Linked DNA regions of Chondromyces crocatus. The protein of the gene in region 1 binds, or shares a complex with, the protein of each later gene. Links are inferred from orthologs where the notes say so. Each region holds a gene or a part of one and is shown on either strand. Other genes may lie near its edges.

Region 1 (6,899 bases):
CCCGTCGTGCAGCGAGCGGTGCGAGCAGGCGCAGCATCTCGGGCCACGCCTTGTCTTCGAGGGCGCCGAACAGGAGCGTCACCTGCTCGGGCTCGATGGCTTCCTCGGCGAGCGCCGTGGCGAGCGCAGCAGCGCCGTGGGGGTTGTGCGCGCAGTCGAGCAGCACCTGCACGCCGGAGGCGTCGAGGCGTTCCATGCGCCCGGGCCACTTCACCCCTTCGAGCGCGTCTGGCAAGGCCGTCGCGATGGCGGGCCAGCGCTCCGCGAGGTGCATGCCGATGCCACAGGCCACGGCCGCGTTGTCGGCCTGGTAGGCGCCCGCGAGGCCCAGCTTCGCTTCGATGGCGAGCCCACGAGGGCCTTCGACGCGCACCTGTCGCCCCGAGCGCGCGACCACGAGTTCGCCTCCCTCACCCGGGTGACGCACGCGCCAGACGGAGCCAGCGCCCACGGCGCGCGCCTGGTCGAGGATCGCGGCCTCCGCTGAGGTGTCGAGCGGGCCGAGCACCACCGGCGCACCTGGCTTGAGGATGCCGGCTTTCTCACGCGCGATCTCGGGCAGGGTGCTTCCGAGGATCTGGGTATGCTCGAGCGCGATCGACGTGATCGCCGTGCAGAGGGGCGCTTCCACCACGTTGGTGGCGTCGAGGCGGCCCCCGAGGCCGACCTCCAGCACGGCGAGTTCGACCCCGGCTTCGTGGAAGGCAACGAACGCCGCCACCGTCATCGCCTCGAAGAAGGTCAGCTCCAGAGGGACCCGCGTGAGCGCGGCTTCGAGGGCCGACGCCAGGGCGGCGTCGCCGATCGGCGCGCCGTCGATCCGGATCCGCTCGGCGAACCGCGACAGGTGAGGGGAGGTGTAGAGCCCGGTCCGCAGGCCCGCACGTCGCGCGGCCTCTTCGACCATCGCGCACACGCTGCCTTTGCCGTTCGACCCGGCGACGTGCACGCATGCGAGCGCGCGATGTGGTGCGCCGAGGGCGGCGAGCGAGTCCTGCATCCGGTCGAGCCCCAGCTCCATCCCACGGCGTGTGCGGCCCTGGAGCTCGACGAGCATCTCGGAGAGGCGGTTCACCCCCTCGGCCGCGCTCCCGCGAGCAGGTGTCCGAGCATTGCCGAGAGCTGATCGCGCAGCTCGTGCCGGGAAACGATCACGTCGACCATGCCGTGGTCGACGAGGAACTCCGAGCGCTGGAACCCCTGGGGGAGCGTCTGCCGGATCGTGTTCTCGATGACCCGCGGCCCCGCGAACCCGATGAGCGCCCTGGGCTCTGCGAGGTTCACGTCCCCGAGGAAGGCGAAGCTCGCTGCAACGCCTCCGGTGGTCGGGTGGCGCAGCACGGACAGGAACGGCAGGCGCTTCTTGCGGAAGCGTTCCAGCGCCGCGACGCACTTGGCCATCTGCATCAGCGACAGGATTCCCTCCTGCATGCGAGCGCCGCCCGAAGCGGAGAGGAGCACCACGGGCAGCTCTTCTTCCCCTGCGCGCTCGAACAGGCGGGTGATCTTCTCACCGACCACCGAGCCCATGCTGCCGCCCATGAAGTCGAAGATGAAGGCTCCATAGCCGATGGGGCGCCCGGCCATGCGCGCTCGCCCGATCTCGATGGCCTCGCCGGCGCCGCTCTTTCGCTGCGCGACGCTCACGCGATCCTTGTAGGCCTTGCCGTCGCTGAACCGGAGCGGATCGGTCGGCATGAGGTGTGCGTCCCAGGCCGTGAGTTCGCCTCCGTCGAGCAAGAGCTTCCGCCAGCCGGCGGCGTCGAGCCGATGGTGATGCCCGCACTCGGGGCACACCTCGAACTTGGCCGCCAGCGCTGCGGCGTCGAGCGTCTGCCCGCAGCCGTCGCACCGGCGGAAGACGCCAGCGCCCAGGGAGCGCTTCTCGCTCGCGTCGAAGGAGGGAGGGTTCTTGTCGGGCCAGCCCATGCGTACTCCAGGGTCAAACACTGAAGCGCATCTCGGTGAGGTCAGGGGGCACCTTGACCGTGGGCTCGGTGCGCTCCTGCACGTCCCGCGCGCTCACACCAGGGGCCAGCTCCTTGAGGATGAGGCCCTCGGGCGTCACGTCGAGCACGGCGAGGTCGGTGATGATGCGGTGGACCACCCCGCGCCCGGTCAGCGGGAGCTGGCACTCCTTCAGGATCTTCGGTGCGCCGCTCTTGGCAGCGTGATCCATGATCACCACCACCCGCTTTGCGCTCACGACGAGATCCATCGCCCCGCCCATCCCCTTCACCATCTTGCCGGGGATCATCCAGTTGGCGAGGTCGCCCTTCTCGGAGACCTCCATCGCCCCCAGGATGGCGAGGTCGATGTGCCCTCCGCGGATCATCCCGAACGAGTCGGCGCTGGTGAAGATCGACGAGCCGGGCAACATGGTCACCGTCTCCTTCCCCGCGTTGATGAGGTCCGCGTCCTCCTGCCCGGCGACGGGGTAAGGCCCGATGCCGAGCAAACCGTTCTCGCTCTGGAGCACCACCTCCATCCCGGTGGGGATGTAGTTGGCGACGAGCGTCGGCATGCCGATGCCGAGGTTGACGTAGTAGCCGTCCCGGAGCTCCAGGGCGGCGCGCTGTGCGATCTGCTCACGTGTCAGTCCCATCGTCGTCCCCGTCAGGCTTTCTGGACCGTGCGCCGCTCGATCCGCTTCTCGTATCCCTCGCCTTGGACGACGCGGTGCACGAAGATCCCGGGCGTGTGGATGTGGTTCGGGTCCAGCGAGCCGACCGGGACCAGCTCCTCGACCTCGGCGATCGTCACGCGCCCCGCCGTCGCCATCATCGGGTTGAAGTTCATCGCGGTGTGCCGGTAGACGAGGTTGCCGTAGCGATCCCCCTTCCACGCCTTGACGATGGCGAAGTCGCCGGTGATGGCGGGCTCCAGCACGTACTCACGGCCGTCGAAGGTGCGGGTTTCCTTCTTCTCCGAGTACTGCTTCACCGACCCGTCGGCGTCGTACAGCACGGGGAGGCCCCCCTCGCTGATCGCCGTCCCGGCGCCCGTCGGTGTGTAAAACGCGGGGATCCCGGCGCCACCTGCGCGGATGCGTTCCGCGAGCGTCCCCTGGGGCGTCAGTTCCACCTCGAGCTCCCCGGTGAGGTACTGGCGCTCGAACTCCTTGTTCTCGCCCACGTACGACGAGATCATCTTCCGGATCTGCCGGTTGCGCAGGAGGATGCCCAGCCCGAAGTCGTCGACGCCGCAGTTGTTCGAGACCACCACGAGGTTGCTCGTGCCGAGCTCGCGCAGCGCGCGGATGCAGTTCTCCGGGATCCCGCACAGCCCGAACCCGCCCGCCAGGATCGTCGCGCCAGCGGGGATGTCCCGCACTGCGTCGATGGCGCTCTTGTAGACCTTGTCCATACGGACCGGGAGAGGTAGCGCATCTCGACCCCAGGCAAAAGGCCGGCTTTTTGCCGCGCCGCGGCGCGACGGGCTATTCCTGCGCAGGCCCGGTGGGGACGAGGCCCGTACGAGGACCCACCCCCACAGGCGACCGTTCGAACCGGAGATCCCGATGGCCGAGCTCCCCCTTCCTGGCGCCGATGACGCGGTCTACCTGCTGGACATCGCGGGCTGGGTTCATCGTGCCTTCCACGCGATGCCGCCGCTCCAGTCTCCCCGTGGCGAGCCCATCGGCGCCGTCAGCGGCGTCGCTGGCATGCTCGTCAGGTTGCTGGTCGAGCGTCGCCCCGGTTACCTCGCGGCTGCGCTCGATCCCCTCGCGCCCTCGTTCCGGCAGGCCCTCTTCCCTGCGTACAAAGCGAGCCGACCTCCTCGTCACCCCGACCTCGATCCGCAGTTTCCCCTGGTGCGGCAGCTTCTCGACGCGCACTGCATCCCCGTGTTCATGGCCGAGGGCTTCGAGGCCGACGATCTGCTCGCCGCGGCCACCACACGCCTGCGCGCGGCCGGGCTCCGCGTGGTCATCGTCACGCATGACAAGGACCTCTGCCAGCTCGTGGGAGATGGGGTCGTGATCTGGGATGGCCGGGATCGCGTCACGGGGCCGGAGGAAGTCCGCGCTCGCTGGGGCGTGGGACCCGAGCTGCTCGGTGATCTGCTCGCCCTGTCCGGCGACGCTTCCGACGGCGTGCCAGGCATCCCGGGCGTCGGGGCGAAGACGGCCGCCGAGCTGCTGCAGAAGCGCGGCTCGCTGGAGACGGTCCTGCACAAGGCGGACTGGGAGTCCTCGCGCACCTTGCGAGCAAAGCTTCGCCGTCACGCCGAGGAAGCGCGGCTCAGCCGGCGCCTCGTCGCGCTCCGGGACGACGCTCCCCTGGAGCTGAGCTTCGACGCGCTCCGGGTCGGCTGGGGGGATCCGGGACCCATTCGCGACTTCTATGAAGCGCTGGGCCTCACCCGGCTCGCCGCCGAGGTGGAGCCGCTCGACAAGCTGCCGGTTCCCCCTGCGCTCCTCGCGCGCCTCGACGCGGCGCCGGTGAACGACGCGTGAACATCAGCCGCGCGGCCGCACGTCCTCCGCGCGCACCGCGTTCACGAGCGGCTCCCCGCGCTCGAAGGCCTCGACGCTCTCGAGCGTCGTCCTGGCGATGGCTCCGAGCGCCTCGCGCGTGAGAAACCCCTGGTGTGAGGTAATCAGCACGTTCGGGAACGTGAGCAGGCGCGCCAGGGTGTCGTCCTTCAGCACCTGGCTCGACAGGTCCTGGAAGAACACGCCTTCTTCCTCCTCGTATACATCGAGCCCCGCCCCTCCGATGCGTCCCACCTTGAGCGCGTCGATGAGCGCCCGACTGTCGATCAGCGCCCCGCGCCCGGTGTTGATCAGCAAGCTCCCAGATTTCATCCGGGCGAGCGCCGAGGCGTCGATGAGGTGATGCGTGGCTGGCGTCAGCGGCACGTGCAGCGAGAGGATGTCCGCCTGCTCGTAGATCTCTTCGAGCGGCACGTAGCGCAGCCCCAAGGCAGCCTCCAGCCGCCCGTCGGGCTGCCGATCATGGCCGAGCAATCGGCAACCGAATCCGTGGAAGATCCTGGCAGCCACCGCACCGATATTCCCGGTGCCGACCAGACCTACCGTTTTGCCGTGAAGGTCGAATCCCACCAGCCCATCGAGTGAAAAGTTCCATTCGCGCACCCGCGCATAGGCGCGGTGAATCTTCCGGTTCAGGGCCAGCACGAGGGCAACCGCGTGTTCGGCCACGGCGTGGGGCGAATAGGCAGGGACCCGGACGACGGAGAGATCGAGCCTCTCGGCGGCCTCGAGATCCACGTGGTTGTAGCCTGCGGAGCGGAGAGCGATGAGCCGCACCCCTTCGCGCTGGAGAGCTTCGAGCGCCGAGGCGTCCAGCTCGTCGTTCACGAAGGAGCAGACGGCGCCGAAGCCTCGGGCCAGCGACGCCGTCGTTCGAGTCAAGCGTGGCTCGAAAAATACGAGTTCATGCTCGCGGCCCTGGTTTGCGTCTTCCAGAGCCTCGCGGTCATAACGGTGAGTGTCGAAAATGGCGATCCGCATGCTTCTCCGCGCATCTTACCGCACCGCCGCCGCCGGCTGCAGAAGGCCGGCAGGGGACGCTCGGATGAGCGGAGTATGCTCAGTCGGTCACTTGCTTCGCCGGGTCCTCTTCGGCGCATCGGACTTCGATGGGCTCGAAGTCTGTGCTCTCCGGTGACACCTCGTCGTGGCTGTCACCCTGGAAGAAGAGGTCCTGGTCATCGATCTGGTCCATTTCTGCCCAGACCTGCTCGTCGCTCGTGGGGGTGCTCATATCGATCTCCTTGAGCGGCAAGGCAGCTGCCGCCGTGGCAGCGAGCATGGCGCCGAGACGTAATCGTAACACGGTTCAGCCGATTGACACCCCCCGCCGCGTCATTTTCTTCGCATGTCCAGTCGGTGGATCGGTGTGTATGGCTTCGCCCAAGACGAGCCGACACGTTGACGGTTTCACCTGCCGTCTCCACGTAGACCTTCGAGGGAGGAAACCATGGCGGGACCGCAAGGCGGAGTGGAGCAGAAGCGCTACGTGGATGCCGACGAGGTGGACGCCCGTGAGAGCGCGCCGGGAGTGCATGGGCGGCTCGATCCTGCAGGCGCGGATCCCGACCGCTCGGGGCGCGCTGGCGCGGAGCCCTTCAGCGAGGCGGAGCCGGCAGGGTGGGGGGACGAGGGGGGCGCTGGCGTGCATCGGGGTGGTCCCATCATCTCGGACACGGACGATGACGCGGAGGACGAGGTGGACAGGCGCCGCCGCGCGGCGGGAATTCGCTGAGAATCGTCGAGATTGCCGAGGTGAGGTGAATGCACCGCGTCACGTCGCGGATCGCCGTCACCGCCGCTGCCACGCGTGCTCCTGGCGGGTCGTTCTTGCCGGGTGATCGATGTGTCGCCTCGCTGCCCCGTGATACAAGGCCTCGTGCTGATCGAGACTTTTCAAGCAGGCCCGCTCGGGTGCAACTGCTCGCTGCTCATCGACCCGGCGACGAAGCAGGCCATCGTGGTCGACCCGGGGGGCGACGTCGACGTCATCCAGGGCCGCCTGGAGCGCCACGGCGCCACCATTGCGGCGATCGTTCATACCCATACCCATATCGATCACGTGGGGGCCACGGCGCCATTGCAACGATGGTCCGGCGCGCCGGCGCGCATTCACGAGGCCGATCGATTTCTTTATCAAATGCTCCCGGTCCAGTCCGCGCTCGTGGGATGCGCGCTTCCCCAGAAGGCCGAAATCGACGGTGATCTCCGCGACGACATCACGGTGCGTGCGGGGGGGCTCGACCTCCAGGTCCTCCACACGCCGGGTCACACGCCAGGGAGCGTCTGCTTCGTCCTGCGGGCCGCGGAGCGCTCCATCGTGTTCGCTGGGGACACGCTCTTCCGGCGCAGCATCGGGCGCACCGATCTGTGGGGTGGGGACAGCGATCTCATCCAGCGA
Region 2 (6,840 bases), 3.1 Mb from region 1 along the record:
CACGCACGTGGGCGGCCCGCGCGTGGAGCGCATCGGTCCAGTGAGCCCCGCCAGCTTTCGCGGCCTTGCGGGCCACCTCGTCGACTTCGAGCAGCGAGAGCGCCGCGCGGGCGACGGCGAGTTCTTCCGCTGCGGCACCCCCCTCGAGCAAGGAGGGGGGCGCACCGAGGGCCGCGAGGACGCGGCGCGCGGCGTGCGCAGCTTCCACCGCCGTTCCCTGCCAGGCGCGCCCGGCGCTGGCCTTGAAGAGTCGCTTCTTGCTGAACTCCTTCTTGAACTGCCACAGCGCGCTCCGCTCCGCAGCGGCGTCGATCAAGGCCCCCAGAGCGCGGTCGACGCCGAAGAGGTGAGCGACGAAACGTGACAGGTGGGGAGCAGCACTCAGCAGGGCCTCGGACGTCTGCTCGGGCGGAACGACGGCTCCCCCCCGTACCGCGGTTCGGTAGGCATCGAACCGGGCGTAGGCCTCAGGGTCCTCTTGCCCGAAGGCGGCGTCGAAGCGCTCGCTCAGCTCGGCGAGCCGCGTCGGCTCGAACAGGTCGGGGTACGAGAAGCCGGCCACGCCGAGGACGAGCGCCTCCGGCTCGGACGTGGACTGCACCCAGGAGGAAAAATCAGATTGAAATCCAGAGGTTGCTTCCATGTCAGGATCGTCGGCGCGAGGCGCGTTGGGTGGTCGTTCGTGGTGTCTTCGAGGATCTGCCTTTCCCCCTCGCCAGCCGGGACGAAAGGTAGCACCGAGGAGGTGGGCCACGCTGCCTTTCGATGCAGGCGCGATGCACGGCTTCGCGCCGTCATGACGCCCCGCCGCGCATCACGAGCCAGTTGGCCTGTCCGCAGAGGGCATGAGCCGTATTGCGATGAGCTGCGGTGGTCCCCAGGTGAATGCAACCAATCGTCCTCGCAGGCTCATGATGGTTGGCGGCATTCGTCTTCGCGACGCGCTCAACACCTGTATTACGGCGGCAATGAGCCACGAATTCAGGCAAATCGCCCAACGGCCAATGCAACAATGCCGCATTCACCTCCCTATCAGCTCGACATGGCGTTATGACTGCGAGCCATAACGGCGGTTCGAGGATCCGGGTGAGAGCAGCGCAACGTCGCGACGTTGCCCTCAATCCGCCGCCTCAGACGTCGGTTTTCGTCCATTCGAAGAATCGATTCCGAAATGGTTCGTCGAGGCAATACGCAATCGAGTGTCGACCGGAAGCAGCGTGTTGAACCGCTACCGGCGCCTGTCCATCCCAGCCCCGAGGCGCTGCTGCTGCAGCGAGATGCCATTCAACTCACGGTCGTGGCGTGCGGCGTGCCCCAGCGGGAGGTCGAGGATGTCACCGCGGACTGCCTGGCCGCTGCCTGGGCCGCGATTCAGCGAGGAGATTTCCGGGTGCATGCCTGGGTGGACCCCGTGGAGGCGCTCCGCCGCTGGCTCTATGGCATTGCCTGGAGGCTCTCCGCGCACGAACGAGACCGAGCGCGGCATCGGCGCGAGGTGCTGGTCGATGCGCCCTGGGACTTCGCCCGTGAGGAACCAGCGCTCGACGCCGAGGCCCAGCTCCGCGCGCGGGTGATTCTGCGCGCCCTCGACGCCCTGCCAGAGACGCAGCGTGCGCTCTTGCTGGCCACCGCCGAGGGAGCGACGCCTTCCGAGCTTTCGGCTCCGCTGAGGGTCACACCGCGCGCCGTGCTGCACCAGCTGTCGCGAGCGCGGAGGGCGCTGCTCGTCGCCGCCAGGGTCGAGTGACCCCGGCCGGCCGTGCGAATCAGAAGCCGCGGGCGACCACGCGCTCGATGGTGCGGGTGGACATGCGGCCCTCGATGACCTCCGGATCCCGGAGGAGGGCTTGATGGAGCGGGATGTTGGTGCGGATGCCGCCGATGATGAACTCGTCGAGGGCGCAGCGCATCTTCGCGATGGCCTCCGCGCGGTTCGGGCCATGGGTGATCACCTTGGCGAGGAGCGCGTCGTAGGCGCTGGGGACTCGCCAGCCGCCGTAGACGCCAGAGTCCACCCGGACTCCGCCGCCACCCGGCGCGTGATACTCGGTGATGTGGCCAGGCCAGGGAGTGAACGTGCGCGGATCCTCGGCGTTGATGCGGCACTCGATGGCGTGGCCTCGGAAGCTCCAGGGTCGGGTGTCGGGGAGGCGCAGTCGCTCACCGGCAGCGGCCCGGATCTGCTGCTCGACCAGGTCGACGCCCGTCACCAGCTCCGTCACCGGGTGCTCGACCTGGAGACGGGTGTTCATCTCCATGAAGTAGAGTTCTCCGCCCTCATCCATCAGGAACTCGAGCGTGCCGAGCGTGGTGTAGCCCGTCTCCTTCATGGCACCACGAACGATGTCGCTCATGGTGATGCGCCGATCATTGGTCATCGAGGGGCTGGGGGCCTCTTCGATCACCTTCTGGTGTCGGCGCTGCAGCGAGCACTCGCGTTCACCGAGGGTCCACACCTGTCCGTGCTGATCGGCCAGCACCTGGAACTCGATGTGTCGCGGCTCCTCGATGAACCGCTCCAGGTAGATGTTCGGGTTCTTGAACGAGGCAGAGGCCTCGCGTGTGGCAGTGTCGAAGGCACGCGCGAGTTCGTCCTCCTCCCGGACCACGCGCATGCCGCGGCCCCCACCGCCACCCGCCGCCTTCAGGATGACCGGGTATCCGATCTGTGCAGCCTCGCGCGCAGCCTCTACCGCATCCTTGAGGACGCCAGTGCCGGGCAGGAGAGGCAGGCCGAAGCGACGGGCAGCAGCGCGCGCGGCGACCTTGTCTCCCCAGGTGCGCATCGCTTCGGGTGTGGGACCGATGAAGGTCAACCGACACTTGCGGCACACGTCCGCGAAGTGAGCGCTCTCCGAGAGGAAGCCGTAGCCGGGGTGGATGGCGTCAGCGCCCGTGACCTCGGCAGCGGCGATGATCTGAGGGATGTTGAGGTAGCTCTTCGCGGCATCGGTCGGACCGATGCACACGGCTTCGTCCGCAAAGCGGACGTGGAGGGCACCAGCATCCGCTTCGGAGTGGATGGCGACGGTACGGATGCCGAGAATGCGACTCGCGCGGATGATGCGCATCGCGATCTCGCCCCGGTTGGCGATGAGGATCTTCTTGAACACGAAGGCCCCGCCGTCAGGTCGGTCGTACTTTGAAGAGTCGCTGCCCGAACTCGACCGATTTACCGTTCTCGACGAGGATCTCGACGATGACGCCAGCCTGGTCGGCCTCGATCTCATTCATCAGCTTCATGGCCTCGATGATACAGAGCGCCTGGCCCTCGCGGATGGAGCTGCCGACCTCCACGAAGGGAGGCGCGTCCGGAGAGGGTGAGCGGTAAAATGTACCGACGAAGGGTGACGTGACGAAGGCCGTCTTCGCGTCGTCGGCTGCAGGTGCCGCAGGAGCGGCGACCGGGGCGGATGCGGTGGGGGCGGCTGGAGGGAGAGCTGGCGCGTACCCCCCTGCCAGGGGCTCGGCGACCACCCGACGAGCTCCGCGCACCAGGCGGATGCGGGCGTGCTCGTCCTCGAACTCGAACTCGCTCACATCCCGCTTTTCGAGGAGGCGGAGTAGCGCGCGGAGCTGATTGAAATCGATGTTCATGGCTAAGCGGACGTCGGCCGGGGACGTGCGGCGAGACGGGTTCCTCACCCCGCTTCGCCCGACCGTCGGGTGAGCACCCCCTGGGCCGAGGCGCCCCCCGTTCAAGCAGAGAGGCGCTTCACCTTCAATCTCTTTCTTCCAGCGCGGGCGAGGTCATCTCCCAGCGCGCGAACGAGCCGTCCACACAGAGCACGCTGACCCTGACCAGAGCCAGCATCACGCCCGTCGATCATCGACGAGCGTGGTCACGGCGTGGAGCGGACGACGTTCTCGCGGTCGGCCGAGACGGTCGAAGTGGTGACCAGAAACCTCGAGGCCCCTGGGTCCCTCGCCTCTGCCGGATCGCGCTGTCAGGACAGCTCTTTCAGGAGGAGCGGTACCTTGGTCCGGAGCATGTACCTCGCCTTGCCCATGTTCGCGTCGGGCGACATGGAAAAGGCCACGAAGTAAGCGTTGTTCACGACGCGGATCAGCGTCGTCACCTTCTCCGCCTGGATCGCGACCTCGGCCGTGGGGCCTGCCTCGAGCATCTCTGCTGCACGCTGGATCGACTTCAACACGACGCTGAACTCCGCGCCGATGGTGCTGATGTCGAACTCGGCGCCGTTTCGCGAGTAGCTGTCGACCGCGATGCCTTCGAAGTCCATGAGGAGTGTCGCGATCCCACCCTCGGTGTTCTCGACGATCTCCTTGAGCACGGCCTGGAACATGGCGCCGAGACTACCCAAGAGCGACGAGATTGGGAAAGGAACCGAACGAGGTGACGCCGCTCCCGTCTCCGGCAGGGGGTCGAAGCGCACCGGGAGGGGGGGTAGAAATGCGGAGGAGGAAGGCAAAGGTAGCAGCGACCTCCGGGGATCTTTGTCTCTTGCATCCGGACCTCAGCCGGGCGATTGCCGCACCAAGGGGCCGCTCCGCGCTGCATGCCTTGACCCTCGTCCCAGCGTGCGGCTAACGTGCATGCCGTCTCCCCGTCACCCGGCATGAGCACGGGCGGAGGGTGGACGATTCCTCCGGCAAGAAGGCGCGGAGGTTCGCGCGTCATCGCTGCCAATTCTTCATCGTTCCCAACGAAGAACAGGACGGCCCACTTTCTATGCGTGCGCGAGCAGGGGATCCCCCCCGCACGATGCCCCAGAAGATCCTCGCCGGGCGAGCGACGGATCCGCAGCTTCGGGGTGATCTGGTTCAGGTCAAGGTCGATCAGGTGATCCTGTCGAGAGCGCCGACCCGTGCGCTCTCGGAGGCCCTCGCAGCCGGCATGAAGAAATCGCCGGTCGAGGTCGCCGTCGCCTACGATGGTACCTGCATCACCGATGCCACCTCCATGGCAGACGCCGAGTCAGGCAGCGCGCAGAGCGTGTCGCCTGACTTTCCTGCCTACAATATCCCCATCGCCCGGCCTGGGATCGGTTTCCCCGCCCAGGTTCACCTCGAACGCTTCGCGGCCCCAGCGCGGCTGGCCCTCACCGACGATCCGCGGCTCGCCACGGTGGGCGGGATAGGGATGCTCTCTCTGGTCGTCTCGCCGAGCCAGCTCGGTCAGGCGCTCGCGACCGGCTCGGCATGGCTCAGGCCACCGCGCAGCGTCCAGGTCCACCTGTCGGGGAAGATCCGTCCCTTCGTCTGCGCGCGCGACGTGGCCTTGGAGCTGCTCCGCCGTGGGCTCGACGAGGTCGTGCGCCGGATCGAGGCCGAGTTCGGAGCGCCCGTGGTGCTGGAGTTCGCGGGACCGAGCGCTCGTCTGCTCTCGGTCGGTGACCGAGCCGTGCTCTGCGGGCTCGCGCCGCAGGTCGGAGCGGCCGCTGCGCTGTTCGTGAGCGATGAGAAGACCGAGGTCTTCCTGCGAGATCAGCGTCGGTCCAAGGCGCATCGCGCGCTCATCCCCGACCCGGGGGCCCCTTGTGAGGAGGTCGTCTCGCTGGATCTGGCGGCAGTCGACCCGCTGCTCCTCGACGAGGAGGGGGTGGTGCGCCCGGTACGCGATCTCGCCGGCAAACCCGTGGGTCAGGTGGTCCTCGGAGGGGACTCCGGGGCGACGTTGCGGGACATGCTCGCGGCTGCGCTACTCCTCAAGTCGAAGCGTGTCCCGTCGCGACTCGACCTGCTCGTGGCGCCTCCCTCGCGTCAGGTGCTCGAGGTGCTCGCCCAGTCGGGTGCCCTCGTCGATCTGGTCGCCACGGGCGCGCGGATCGTGGAACCGGATCATCGGGTGGTGAGCAGCGAGATCTACCCGCCTCCGAAGGGAACGCTGTCCCTGCGCACAGCCGACCCAGAGCCACGACGCCCTGGGACGCCATCCTTCGTCGTGGCTTCGGCGGAAACGCTCGCCTACGCGGTGGCCACGGGAACGGTCGGAGATCCTCGCTCGTTCAAGCGGCCAGTGCGTGTGACCGTCCCGCGAGCCCTGCCGACCGACGATGTGCTCATTCTCCGCGACAAGAAGGGTTCCGATCTCGCTTCCACGAAGAAGCCCCCCGCGCCGCCTCCAGCCCTCGGGTGGAAGAGCGCCGCCACACTCGACGTGCATGAAGGCATTCCGCGCGCGGCCGCCGCCCTCAGCCCCTCCGTGACGGGCCCGAGGTCGGCCGGAGATACGACGGCACGTCCTGGGTCAGACGCCGGGGTAGCGCTGCTCCTGTCGTCACTCGACGAGATCCGCATCGCTGTCGAGCGCGTCCGCGAGCTCGGCGCGGTCCGCGCCATCCTCTCGCCGTTCGTCCCGAGCACGGCGGTCAGCGTGTTCGCGAGCGAAGGAATCGCATCCTTCCGCATCTCGGCGGAGCAGCTCGAGACCATCAAGGCGCAGAAATCCCTGGCACTCCCTGCCCCGGCGCAGTGGGGCGACACGGTCGCTGCGACGCTCGGCGAGCAGAAGGTCGAGCTGACCTGGCTCGCCGTGGGCGCGGAACGCGCATGGACGCACGCCGGAACAGCCCGTGAGCCGGCCACCAGCGCCAAGCCCGCACGCTGACACCCGTTCTCCCCTATCCTGGGCCTGGCTCCCCTGCCCTGCTTCGACGTGGCTCCCGGTGAGATCCCCGGGGGAGGCGCTCAGCGCTCCCCTCGGATGACCTCTCACTGCGGAGACTGGGATTCTCGGTTCCTCACGGTATGGCGCGCACCGGACTCGGTGGTCGCACCATCTTGATGGCCCGGGTCAGATCCCTGAAGCGGACCTCCAGCTCGTTGATCTGCATCTCCAGCACGATCAAGCGCTTCGTGATCTCGTCGAGCCGGGCC
Region 3 (6,707 bases), 2.6 Mb from region 1 along the record:
GATCGATCTGCGGCCCGTGAACTCACTGGGGCGCCATCCCAACAACTCGATCCAGCTCCTCGACAAGATCGTCTCCAAGGAGCACTGCATCATCGAGCTGAGGGGTGATCACTACGTCCTGCGCGACCTCGGGAGCCTGAACGGCACGTTCATCAACAACGAGCGCGTCCGCGGCGAGCAAGGCCTGAAGCACGGTGACGAGATCGCGCTGGGCTCGACCCGGGGTCGGTTCGACGATCCGCAAGGGCAAGTCCACCCGCAACCCGCACCAGGCTGGCCGCAGCCGCCCGCCGTCGCAGCGCCACCTCCCGTGGGCGTCGGCGCCGCACCGCCCGCGCAGCCTGGCTATCCCAATCCCTTCGGAGGCTTCACCCGCGCTTCGTCGTCGCCGCAACTCTCGCCGGCATATCCGGTACCGGGGGCTCCAGGTGCCCCTGGGATGCCGGGCGCTCCAGGTGGTCCAGGGGTTCCGGGTGCCCCCGGTGCCGCGCCAGCGGCGGGTGCAGGCCGATACCCGGACGCGAACCCTTTCCCGCCACCTGCACAACCTCCCCTGGGCCCCGGTGGGACCGGTCCGCTTCCCGGAGGTCCCCTCAGCGCGCTCTCCCGGGCGCAGAACCCGCACATGTTCGTGGCGGCGGGCACCCGCATCGACGTGCAGGAGCAAGCGCGGCAGATCGGCACGCAGATCGCGGCCGTCGACAAGGGCTTCCTCGCCTTCGAGCGCATCGCCACCGATCAGGCGCAGCTCCGCGCCGACTACGAGCGCCTCCGCCTCTCCCACGAGCTGAGCCGCGAGATTGCTGCCGAGCGAGACACCACGCGGCTGCTCGAGAAGATCCTTGCGAGCATCTTCAAGTTCATCCGCGCCGACCGCGGAGTGATCTTCCTTCGCGACGAGAACGGCGAGCTGACGCCACGGGCGATGCAGCGCCGCGACGGTACGACGACGCCGATCAGCGTCTCGTCGACCATCCTCGATCACGTCGTCGCCGAGCGCGCCGCCGTCCTGACGCACGACGCGGCCATGGACTTCGCCGCCTCCAAGGGCAAGAGCATGATCCTGAACCGGATCAGCTCGGCCATCGTCGTGCCGCTCGTCGCGCCGCTGCAGCACAACAACGAAGTGCTCGGGGTGCTCTGGCTCGACTCCGAGATGCTCGCGCAGTTTCAGCCCAAGGACCTGGAACTGGTCACCTCGATCGCGTACCAGGCGTCGATGTTCATCGAGGTGAACATCCTCGGGAAGAAGATCGAGGCCGAGATCGTCAGCCGCGAGCGCCTCCGTCGCCTGCTGTCGCCCAACGTCGCCGAGCAGGTGATCAACGGGCAGCTGGAGGTGAAGCAAGGCGGTCAGCGCGTCGAAGAGTGCACCGTCTTCAACAGCGACATCCGCGGCTTCACGCAGATGAGCGAGAACACGAGCCCGGAAGAGCTCGTCGAGATGCTCAACGAGTACTTCGAGGAGATGGTCGACACCATCTTCAAGTACGAGGGGACCCTCGACAAGTTCATGGGCGACGGGATCATGGCCCTCTGGGGCGCGCCGGTGCAGCACCCCGACGACGCGCTGCGCAGCGTGCAGTGCGCGCTGGAGATGGGCGAGGTGCTCGGCAAGTTCAACCGACGGAGGCTGGAGCAGTCGCGATCGCCGCTCGCGATCGGCATCGGCGTCCATACCGGCCCGCTCGTCGCCGGGTACATCGGGAGCACCAAGGCGCTGAGCTACACCGTCATCGGCGACGTCGCCAACACCTCGGCCCGCCTCTGCTCGGTGGCCCTCCCCGGTCAGATCGTCATCAGCGAGAACACGTACGCCAAGCTCGGCAGCCGCTTCGAGACCCAGGAGCTGCAGCCGGCGAAGGTGAAGGGCAAAGAGAAGCCGCTCCGCGTCTTCAACGTGCTACGTGAGCGTCCATCGGCGCAGGTCCCTGCCCAGATCTACGTCGCCGAGCCCACCGCAGCGGGCTGAACCCGCTCCTGTCCCGAAGCTCCAGTGGCCTTCACCCTTCCGTTCGAAAAACCCGTCGCCGACCTCATCGACAAGGTGCGCAAGCTCCGCGCTCTCGCCGCGTCCGACCCGCGGTTCGAGCCCGAGCTCGTTCGCCTCGAAGAGAAGACCAACCGCCTCGCCCGCGAGCTGTTCGCCGATCTCACGGCGATGCAGAAGGTGCAGCTCTCGCGGCACGCGCACCGGCCCTACACGCTGGACTACGTGAAGCGGCTGTTCACCGACTGGGTCGAGCTGAAGGGGGATCGGCGCTACTCGGAAGACGCGGCGCTCATCGCCGGCATGGCGCGCTTCCACGGCCGGAGCGTGGTGGTGGTGGGTCACCAGAAGGGCCGCGGGACGAAGGAGAACCTGAAGAGGAACTTCGGGATGCCGCACCCCGAGGGCTACCGGAAGGCGATCCGGCTCTACGAGCTGGCCGACAGGTTCCGGATGCCGATCCTGACGTTCATCGATACGCCGGGGGCCTATCCGGGGATCGCGGCGGAGGAGCGCGGCCAGAGCGAGGCCATCGGCGCCGCGCTGGCGGCGATGGCGCGCGCGAGCGTGCCGATCGTGGCGACGGTGATCGGCGAGGGGGGCTCCGGTGGCGCGCTGGCGCTCGGGGTCGCCAACCGGGTGCTGATGATGGAGTTCGCTTGTTACTCGGTGATCACACCCGAGGGCTGCGCCGCGATCCTGTGGAAGGACGCTTCGCGCGCCGACGAGGCAGCCGCACAGCTCAAGATCACGGCGCCCGACCTGCTCCAGCTCGGGGTGGTCGACAGCGTGGTCGAGGAGCCGACCGGCGGCGCCCATCAGGATCACGACGACGCCGCGGCCCGGCTCGACAAGGCGCTCTGGTCGTCGTTGACCTCGCTGGACGAGCTGCGCGACGAGGAGCTGGTCGAGGATCGGTACCGGCGGTTCAGGGCGCTGGGTGCGTTCCTGGCCTGAGACACGGCCAGTGACTTCGCCCGCTTCTCGATGCAACGAGGTCAGGCCCGAGGCGGCGAGACATGTCAGATTTCCCGAGTGGATCGCGGGGTGGTGGGGCCCCGACGAGCTTGGCTCGGCGGGGCAGCGGGGGCGCGTGCCCCTGCCGTGTGACTGAGACGCGTGACGCGCTGGCCCTCGGGACGGGCAGGCGCTATAGGCCGCGCGAGGTGTGGAGCAGACGATGCAAACGATCCAGGTGAGGCACGTGAGGACGCCGTGAGTGTGCGCGTCGGCCTGATCGGTTGCGGTGTGTGGGGCGAGAACCTCTTGCGGGTGCTGTCGTGCCACGCGCAAGCGGAGGTGGTGGTCGTCGCCGATCCGAACGCGGCGCGGCTCGAGCGGGTGCGGTACTTCGCGCCCTCCGCACGGCGGGTCCCCTCACTCGATGAGGCGCTGGCCGCTCAGCTCGATGCGGTGGTCATCGCGACCCCGCCCACGAGCCACGCGGAGCTGACCCTGCGCGCGCTCGATGCAGGGGTCGACGTGCTGGTGGAGAAGCCCCTGGCGCTCGCGCCGGAGGACGCCGAGCGCTGTGCAGCGCGGGCGGAGGCGCTGGGCCGGGTCGCCATGGTGGGTCACCTGCTCCGGTATCACCCCGCCGTGACGACGCTCGCAGAGCTCTGCGGGGCCGGGGAACTCGGCGAGGTCGAGCGGTTCTCCGCCACCCGCCGTTCCGCCCGGGCGCTCGCGGGCAGCGCCGATCCGCACGCCACGCTGTGGGCGCTCGGTCCGCATGACCTCGCCGTGCTCGGCGCCCTCGATCCGACGCCAGCGCGCAGCGTCGTCGCCTCGGTGCGCGGCGCGTCGATCACCGTCGCGGCACGCCTCGCGAGCGGGACGCAAGCGCGGATCAGCCTCTGCCGATCGAGCCCGACGAAGGAGCGGTGGACCCGGGTCATGGGTAGCCGCCGGGTCGCATGGTTCGATGAGGTGCAGTCGCCCGAGAGCGTGATCCTGGCGACGACGCGAGGAAGTTCGCTGCTCACCGAGGATCCCTTGATCATCGAGCGCGAGATCCGGCTGCCGTCCGTCGATCCGCTGGCCGTCGAGATCTCGCACTTTCTCGATTGCGTGGAGAACCGGACGCCGCCCCTCACACCACTCACCGAGGGCGTCACCGTGGTCCGTGCACTGGCCCGCGCCGAGCGCGCTTTGACGGCGCAGACACTCGGCGCGATGGCCAGCCCGGCCTGAGCTTGGGAGCTTCCGTCACCCCCGGATCTCGCCCTGACCCCGCGCCCGGGCGCGCTTTCGGGAGGCGCTCCTCCCCGGTACATTGCTCGAATGCACACGAGCCGCCCTGGCGTGCCCGGCGCCCACCTGGCTGTCGCCCTGGTCCTCGCCGGAGCCTGCGGCGAAGCGCAGAAGCCGGGGGGGTCTTCCATGGGCAGCCGCCCCACGCTCGCCTGTCCAGCCCCCATCGGGCCCATCGTGCAGAAAGACTGCGCCGGGCTCGGGCCGAGCCAGGCGGCCGCGGCGGCCGCGGCGGCCACGGGCCGCCCTGACCCAGGCGATGCGCAGCATGCAACCCGAACCCACGCGCAACGCGAGACGAGCCGTGTCCTCGAGACCTTGAGAGCGCAGCGTGAAGCGCTCTGCCACGATTTCAACGCCTGCAGGCTGACGACGGCCGAGTACCGGCAAGAGCGGCGTCGGATCGACGACACCACGTCGGTCGTGGACGCGCAGGCCGAGCGGCTGCCGCGCATGAGCGAGCAAGAGGCGCAGGCCACGGTGAAGCTCCTCGACACGCTCCGGCAGCGAGGTGCACTCCTTCCCGGCGCACGGCGAGGCGCCGAATCGCTGCCCCCGTTGCCTCCTCCCCAGCATCCCATCGTGGACCAGCCCCTGCCGCCCGCCAAGGAGGAGGGTGGCCCATGGCAACCCGGAGTCCACATGATGCAGGCGGTCGCACGGGTGGCGGCTGCCGCCCACCACGTCGAGCAGAGCACCTCCCTCGGGTTCGACCGGGATCACGCCTGCCTGCTCGGTGCCTACGTGAAGACACGCACCGTACAGCGCATGCGGCAAGTCTTCCGAGGTGGTGTCGACTACGCGATCCTCGGAGGCGGCGGGGACAGCGCCATCGACGTGGACATCGCCATCGCCGACCCGAAAGGGAAGGTCCTGATCAGTGACACCGAAGACGACGCGAAACCCATCGTGCATTTCAGGCCGCCGGTCACCGGCCCCTACGAGATCATGATCGGGCTCGCCGACGCCAGCGGGCCGGGCTCGTTCGTCGCCATCGCCGTTATGCACGATGGGGGATACGCCATCTCCTCCGACCGGCTGCTCCAGTCGTTCTCGAGGGCGATTCTCTATGGCGGCAAGCTCTCCGAGCAGTCTCCCTCGGGCCTCGTCTTCCACCAGGAGGGGGACTGGTCGTTCTTCGGGACGGTGCTCGAACCGAACCAGAGCAACACGTTCAACGGGATCGACGTGGTGGGGATGCCGATGGTGGCGCTCGCGGCCGGCGACGACAGCGCGCAGGACCTGGACATCGAGGTGAAGGAGGGCTCGAGCGACAGGGTCGTCGCGTTCGACAAGGACGAGGATGCGGTCCCGAATGCGGTGGTCGAGCCGGGGAGCTACCGGGTGGTGGTGCAGAATCCGAGCAGCCAAGGGCCGACGCTGGTGACGTTGATGTTGCTCGACATGGCGCGCTGAGCTGGGTTCTGACGAGCGCCAGTCGCACGGTGGCGCCCGTCAGCGTTCACGCTTCGCTCGCGCCTGGTGTGCGGAGGCGGAGGACGGTGATCTCCGGCGGTGCACCGACACGGAGCGGTGGCCCGGTGGTGCCCATGCCCGGGTGCACATAGAGCATCGCGTCGCCGTCGCGGTACACGCCCGCATGAAAGCGGTAGGCGAGCCGAGCGAGGTTGTGGCGGGTGGGGGCGATGGGTGCGGCGAGCTGACCCCAGTGGGTATGGCCACTGAGGACGAGGTGGGCTCCCTTCGCTGCGAACTTGGGGAAGAGGGCCGGGTCGTGGGCGAGAACGATGAGGGGGAGAGCCGGATCGCGGCCAGCGACGGTGCGATCGACGTCGGCGCGGCGGGTCCAGACGTCGTCGACACCGGCGAGGGTGAAGCGGTCGCCAGCGCGTGCGATCTGGGTGTGCTCGTTGCGCAGGACGGTGATGCCGGCCGCGCGCAGGCGCTCGATCAACGGGTCGCCTTCGCCGAAGTAGTCGTGGTTGCCCATGACCGCGACGACGCCGTCACGCGCGCGCAGGGCCCCCAGCGCCGCGGCGACGTCGTCGTGAAAGGCAGTGCCGCTGGTGATGTAGTCGCCCGTGAGGGCGACGAGATCGGGTTCGAGGGCGTTGGCGCGCTCGACCCAGGCGTCGATGCGCTCGCGAGGGCACATGGAGCCGACGTGGAGGTCCGAGAGCTGCACGATGCGGTAGCCATCGAACGCCGCGCCAAGGCCGGGCACGGCGACGTCCAGCGTGCGGACACGCAGCCAGCGACGGCCGATGAGGACGCCGTAGAGGGAGATGACGAGGGCCACGGCGTAACAGCCGGCGGCGAGCGCCCCGACACCCAGCGGGAGGCTTGCCGGCGCGACGAGGTAGGTGAGGCCGAGCACGAGGAGGCCGGGGAGGAAGAACATGGTGGCGCCGAACGCGGCGCACCAGTGGGTAAAGTAGAGTTCGTCGGCGAGGAGGGAAAGCTGCGCGCCGGGTCCCTTGCGCGGCTTGTCGGCCATCATCCG

The links.
Region 2: the proteins of accD (region 1) and accB are in contact, whole or in part, in a solved structure (PDB 8UXZ), measured with the Escherichia coli proteins. The link is inferred for Chondromyces crocatus from one-to-one orthologs.
Region 3: the proteins of accD (region 1) and CMC5_RS04565 are in contact, whole or in part, in a solved structure (PDB 8UXZ), measured with the Escherichia coli proteins. The link is inferred for Chondromyces crocatus from one-to-one orthologs.

The regions. Positions count from the first base shown.
Region 1 is NZ_CP012159.1:3,845,940-3,852,838, forward strand. What follows is about bases 1-2,974. They hold accD (acetyl-CoA carboxylase, carboxyltransferase subunit beta), read right to left. Parts: upstream 1,930-2,974; coding sequence 1,072-1,929; downstream 1-1,071. Other genes in these bases: CMC5_RS14375 (bifunctional folylpolyglutamate synthase/dihydrofolate synthase), read right to left, coding at 1-1,075; CMC5_RS14385 (CoA transferase subunit B), read right to left, coding at 1,943-2,605; CMC5_RS14390 (CoA transferase subunit A), read right to left, coding at 2,617-2,974. In the rest of the region: more of CMC5_RS14390, read right to left, coding at 2,975-3,366; CMC5_RS14395 (5'-3' exonuclease), read left to right, coding at 3,521-4,459; CMC5_RS14400 (2-hydroxyacid dehydrogenase), read right to left, coding at 4,463-5,479; CMC5_RS14405 (hypothetical protein), read right to left, coding at 5,559-5,780; CMC5_RS14410 (hypothetical protein), read left to right, coding at 5,949-6,233; CMC5_RS14415 (MBL fold metallo-hydrolase), read left to right, coding at 6,378-6,899.
Region 2 is NZ_CP012159.1:6,895,645-6,902,484, forward strand. The notes cover bases 1,860-4,774. They hold accB (acetyl-CoA carboxylase biotin carboxyl carrier protein), read right to left. Parts: upstream 3,592-4,774; coding sequence 3,127-3,591; downstream 1,860-3,126. Other genes in these bases: accC (acetyl-CoA carboxylase biotin carboxylase subunit), read right to left, coding at 1,860-3,113; CMC5_RS25165 (roadblock/LC7 domain-containing protein), read right to left, coding at 3,948-4,307; CMC5_RS25170 (aconitase family protein), read left to right, coding at 4,727-4,774. Outside these bases: CMC5_RS25145 (FAD-dependent oxidoreductase), read right to left, coding at 1-643; CMC5_RS25150 (RNA polymerase sigma factor), read left to right, coding at 1,310-1,747; more of accC, read right to left, coding at 1,767-1,859; more of CMC5_RS25170, read left to right, coding at 4,775-6,571; CMC5_RS25175 (hypothetical protein), read right to left, coding at 6,705-6,840. UniProt on the Escherichia coli protein: This protein is a component of the acetyl coenzyme A carboxylase complex; first, biotin carboxylase catalyzes the carboxylation of the carrier protein and then the transcarboxylase transfers the carboxyl group to form malonyl-CoA.
Region 3 is NZ_CP012159.1:1,196,366-1,203,072, reverse strand. Bases 1,190-3,971 are described here. They hold CMC5_RS04565 (acetyl-CoA carboxylase carboxyltransferase subunit alpha), read left to right. Parts: upstream 1,190-1,996; coding sequence 1,997-2,947; downstream 2,948-3,971. Other genes in these bases: CMC5_RS04560 (Gfo/Idh/MocA family protein), read left to right, coding at 3,206-3,971; CMC5_RS04570 (adenylate/guanylate cyclase domain-containing protein), read left to right, coding at 1,190-1,972. In the rest of the region: more of CMC5_RS04570, read left to right, coding at 1-1,189; more of CMC5_RS04560, read left to right, coding at 3,972-4,183; CMC5_RS04555 (hypothetical protein), read left to right, coding at 4,274-5,659; CMC5_RS04550 (metallophosphoesterase), read right to left, coding at 5,706-6,707. UniProt on the Escherichia coli protein: Component of the acetyl coenzyme A carboxylase (ACC) complex. First, biotin carboxylase catalyzes the carboxylation of biotin on its carrier protein (BCCP) and then the CO(2) group is transferred by the carboxyltransferase to acetyl-CoA to form malonyl-CoA.